DNA from 2 places in the Cellulophaga sp. RHA_52 genome. Region 2 is predicted to be linked to the other one. Evidence: riboswitches for the same ligand, from Rfam matches in the RefSeq annotation. Region 2 holds a riboswitch; the other holds the start of a gene.

Region 1 (2,411 bases), 2.7 Mb from region 2:
AAAATCATTAATACTTGTGCTCCATAAGGTAGCAAACCTTGTGTAATACAGGCAAAAATATCTAATATTGAAGCCGTATTTTTATTGTCTAACTTATACTCATCGTTTATAGTTTTGGCAATAGTACCAGAAATAATTATGGAAACGGTGTTATTTGCAATAGCCATATTAACCGTACTTACTAGTGTGGCAATTCCAAATTGTGCAGATTTTTTACTCTTTATAAGTGTTTTTATTTTATTTAGAATATAGTCTATCCCTCCATTTTTAGCAACCAAAGCAGCTAAGCCACCAGACAATAAGGATAACAAAAAAATCTCTGTCATACTCGTAAATCCTGCATATGCATACTTAGTAGATTCAATTAGCGTAAAGTCACCGTAAAATATACCAATTATTGCAGCTAAAATTACACCAAGTAATAAGGTAACAAAAACGTTTACACCAATAACAGATAGTGCAATTACAAATACATAAGGTACTATTTTTAGTAGGTTATAATTATAGGTTGTATTTTCTAAACTATGCGCATTTAAATCTGCTCCTTTAAAAATTAATACAACAATTGTAATTAAAGCTGCTGGTAATGCAATTTTTATATTTTGTTTAAATTTATCGCTCATTTTAACTCCTAAAGATTGTGTTGCTGCAATAGTTGTATCTGATATTACAGAAAGGTTATCTCCAAACATAGCACCACCTAAAAGTGCACCACAAAGCACGGCTAAAGATGCACCACCTTTATCTGCAAACCCTATAACAATTGGTGTTAAAGCTACAATGGCACCTACAGATGTACCTGTAGATATAGATAAAAAGGCAGCAATAATAAACACTCCAAAATAAATGTATTGTATAGGAATTATATCTAACCCTAAACTCACAATAGCGTCTACACTACCTGTTTCTTTGGTAATTGTTGCAAATGCACCAGCCAACAAATATATAAGGCACATAGTTAGTATTTTACTATCTCCACAGCCTTCTAAAAGTGTATTAATTTTAGCATTAATAGTTTGTTTAAATAATAAAAAAGCGGCTATAATACCTGCAATAACAGCTATAGGCGCTGGTAATGCATAAAAGTCGTTCTGATAAATACCTACGCCTAAAAATGTAAATACAAATACAAATAAGGGTAATAATGCTATAAGCTTTGGTGTACTATTTTTTATTGCAGTCATTTTTATTGTTTTGCAGAATCACAATAAGAAAAAGACAAATAATAAGGAGTTAAATTAACATTTTTTCCAAAGTATTGGCTTATCCTTTTTTAGCACCTTGCTCGTTATTGCAGGTTGCTATCTCTTTTTTTTGAGATTCTTGATAATTAAGTGCGCAAAACTAAAGCATAACAACGAGATAAAATCATAATTTTTTGTTATTTTTTACCACCAAACAACAAAAAACTTTTCTAATTCTCCGTTAGGAAATTTTATCCAGCATAATGGAGACTTTTTGGCAGTAATTAAGGTGTTAACCTCTGCAGTAAATGTATTATATGTTAGCCAGTTTACTTGTGTTTTTACTTCTTGCAGCCAATTAGTTTTGTTAGGTATATAAAACTTACACTTATTAAATTGCTCTAATTGTGCATGCTTAACATAAAAACCTTTTACACAGTTCTTATTTAACTGCTTAAATTTTACACTTCTTTTGTAAGGTGTAAATAGTTGTGCTTTAAAAAATACACGTTGTTTAATTTTATTTAAACTTAAATTTAGCTTTTTAATTATTGGGGTTGTATGGGTGTTGTAGAGTAGTGGTAGTTGCTTATCTTTAAGTTTATCTAACTTTTTAATTAGAGAATCATTTCTGTTTGGTCCAATCCAATAATCTAACTCAGTACTACCAACCGTATCATCAAACAGGTAAAATTTATAAATTATTTCTATATGATAGGCTATTTTGTTTTTTATTAAAATACAGTCTATTTCACCAATAGTAAGCTTATTGTTTTGTATTTGTAGGTTTTCTGCTAAAATAGTAATGTCTTTAGATTGCTTAAAATCTGTGCTAACATAGCGTTCTATCCTTTTTCCTAATCTTAAATTTGTTGGTATCTTATCAGTAAATTTTGGAGTATCATTTTTTTCTAATTCAAACTGTTTTAAACCATACACGCTGTTGCTTACCCATAGTGTTGGGGTATTTACATAACCAATAAACTGTTGCTCTATGTCTTTGTATTGTAATGTCATTTAAAACAAAGTAAACACTTGTACTAATTAATTAACTATTTCTACAAATAAAACTATATTTGTGATAATAAATGGTTTAAATGAAAATTAAAATAGCTCAATTTATATCTGTATTAGGACACCCGTTGTTGCTATTTCCTTTTTTAATTTTAATTTTTAATCTTAATGATAAGGAAACAGTCTTTTCCCATACCTTATCTCTTATTTATG
Region 2 (2,411 bases):
TTAGAGGTGCTTTAGACTCTGTAGAAAAAGCATCAGAACTTGCAAAAGCAGGTAAAATAAAATTGTTTACAGAGGCACAAGTAACCAAACTATACGGAGATGATCATTTAGAGGCTGTAGTTGTAAAATACAACGACGAGGAAAAAGGAGAAAGCTATGTAGAAGTAGATAATTTTATTCCGTTATTTGGACTATCACCTAAATTAGGACCAATAGGAGATTGGGGATTAGAAATAGAGAAAAATGCTATAAAAGTAGACAACTCTTATGATTACCAAACCAACATTCCTGGTGTATATGCCATTGGTGATGTTAACACCTATAAAGGAAAACTAAAACTAATTTTATCTGGTTTTCATGAAGCAGCCGTAATGTGCCAAAGCGCATACCAACGAATAAACCCAGGCAAACGCTATGTAATGAAATACACAACCGTAGGTGGTGTAGAAGGTTTTGATGGTTCAAAAAAAGAAGCCAAAAAAGAAGTTGTACAAAGCATTTCGTAAAAATATTACAATTTTAAGCCTATATGTGTAAAAAACACGTGTAGGCTTAAAAATTACCAGCAATATTTGGTTATAAAAAAGTTGTGCTGTTACTTTGTGGCATAATTAGTTCATTAATACACTGAAAACGTTATCAAGAAAGGTGGAGGGATTAGACCCTATGAAACCTTAGCAACCCTTTATTCTTATTTAAAGAAGGTGCTACATTCTACTACGTTGTTACATACAACACGGCAGATAACTCACAAATTAGTAAAGACATTCACAGTCTTCTCTCATTTACCTTACTTGATATTTTATTTATAGCGTTCCATTTGTTTGCAAGCACAAATGGCCAGGTTTTCTGCTATATTTTTTGGTTTTAGCAAACAGGTTTTACAAACCGTTGCAACCAAAAAGATGCCGCATCAATCCTTAACGCACAACACAATATTATACGGTACAATGAAAAGGATACAAGACATATTAAAAGAAAGAATTTTAGTGCTAGACGGTGCAATGGGTACAATGTTACAGCGCTACAAATTCACCGAAGAAGATTTTAGAGGCAAACGTTTTGCAGACTGGGAACATCCATTACAAGGCAATAACGATTTACTCTCTCTAACTCAGCCAGAAGCTATAGCAGAAGTACACCGTAAATATTTTGCAGCTGGGGCAGACATTGTAGAAACCAACACCTTTTCTGGTACAACTATAGCAATGGCAGACTATTTTATGGAAGATTTAGTGTACGAGCTAAATTATGAGTCGGCATGTATTGCAAAACAAGTTGCAGATGAGTTTACAGCAAAAGAACCACACAAGCCAAGGTTTGTAGCAGGTAGTATTGGACCCACCAATAAAACCGCAAGTATGTCTCCAGACGTTAACGACCCAGGTTTTAGAGGTGTTACTTTTGATGAACTTAGAATAGCTTACAAACAACAAGTAGAAGCATTGTTAGATGGTGGCTCAGATATCTTATTAGTAGAAACCATTTTTGATACCCTTAATGCAAAAGCAGCACTTTTTGCCATAGAAGAAGTAAAAGAAGAGCGTAATATAGATGTTCCTATAATGGTAAGTGGTACAATTACAGATGCCTCTGGCAGAACCTTATCAGGGCAAACAGCAGAAGCTTTTTTAATATCTATAAGTCATATTCCTATTTTATCTGTTGGTTTTAATTGTGCTCTAGGAGCAAGTCAATTGGTACCGCATTTAGAGGTATTGGCAGCAAAAACAGATTTTGGAGTATCTGCACATCCAAATGCAGGTTTGCCAAATGCATTTGGTGAGTATGATGAGACTGCAGAGCAAATGGCAGCACAAATAAAAGAATACTTAGATAAAAGCTTGGTAAATATTGTTGGTGGTTGTTGTGGTACAACACCAGAACACATTAATGCAATTGCTAATTTGGTAAAAGATTACAAACCCAGAAATATTGCTTTAGAAACTGTCTAATATGAAAAATTTAAAACCTAAATATTTAAAACTTTCAGGATTAGAACCATTGGTTGTTACACCAGATACTAACTTTATTAATGTAGGTGAACGTACTAACGTAGCTGGTTCTAAAAAGTTTTTAAGGCTAATAAAAGAAGAAAAGTTTGATGAAGCTCTAGATATTGCACGCCACCAAGTAGAAGGTGGGGCGCAAATTATAGACATTAATATGGATGACGGACTTATAGATGGCAAAGAAGCTATGGTTAAGTTCCTAAACCTAGTTATTGCAGAACCAGATATTGCTAGAGTTCCTATAATGATAGACAGCTCTAAATGGGAAATTATAGAAGCTGGTTTACAAGTGGTTCAAGGTAAATGTGTGGTAAACTCTATAAGTCTTAAAGAAGGAGAAGAAGAATTTATACACCACGCCAAACTTATTAAGCGTTACGGTGCAGCCGTAATTGTAAT

Evidence for each region. Region 2 has a riboswitch for S-adenosylmethionine ahead of JM80_RS00615 (homocysteine S-methyltransferase family protein). Riboswitches for the same ligand answer to the same signal wherever they lie in the genome.
Region 1: linked by a shared signal. The riboswitch ahead of JM80_RS12605 (Na+/H+ antiporter NhaC family protein) and the one ahead of JM80_RS00615 (homocysteine S-methyltransferase family protein) in region 2 are both predicted to bind S-adenosylmethionine.

The regions. Positions count from the first base shown of each region.
Region 1 covers NZ_VIRZ01000001.1:2,836,066-2,838,476, reverse strand. The annotation lists gene JM80_RS12605 (Na+/H+ antiporter NhaC family protein) at 1-1,184, opposite strand, end outside; SAM-I-IV-variant riboswitch at 1,235-1,335, opposite strand; gene JM80_RS12600 (DUF1853 family protein) at 1,389-2,201, opposite strand; gene JM80_RS12595 (phosphatase PAP2 family protein) at 2,282-2,411, shown strand, end outside.
Region 2 covers NZ_VIRZ01000001.1:137,259-139,669, reverse strand. The annotation lists gene JM80_RS00620 (NAD(P)/FAD-dependent oxidoreductase) at 1-506, shown strand, start outside; SAM riboswitch class I at 634-750, shown strand; gene JM80_RS00615 (homocysteine S-methyltransferase family protein) at 951-1,955, shown strand; gene metH (methionine synthase) at 1,957-2,411, shown strand, end outside.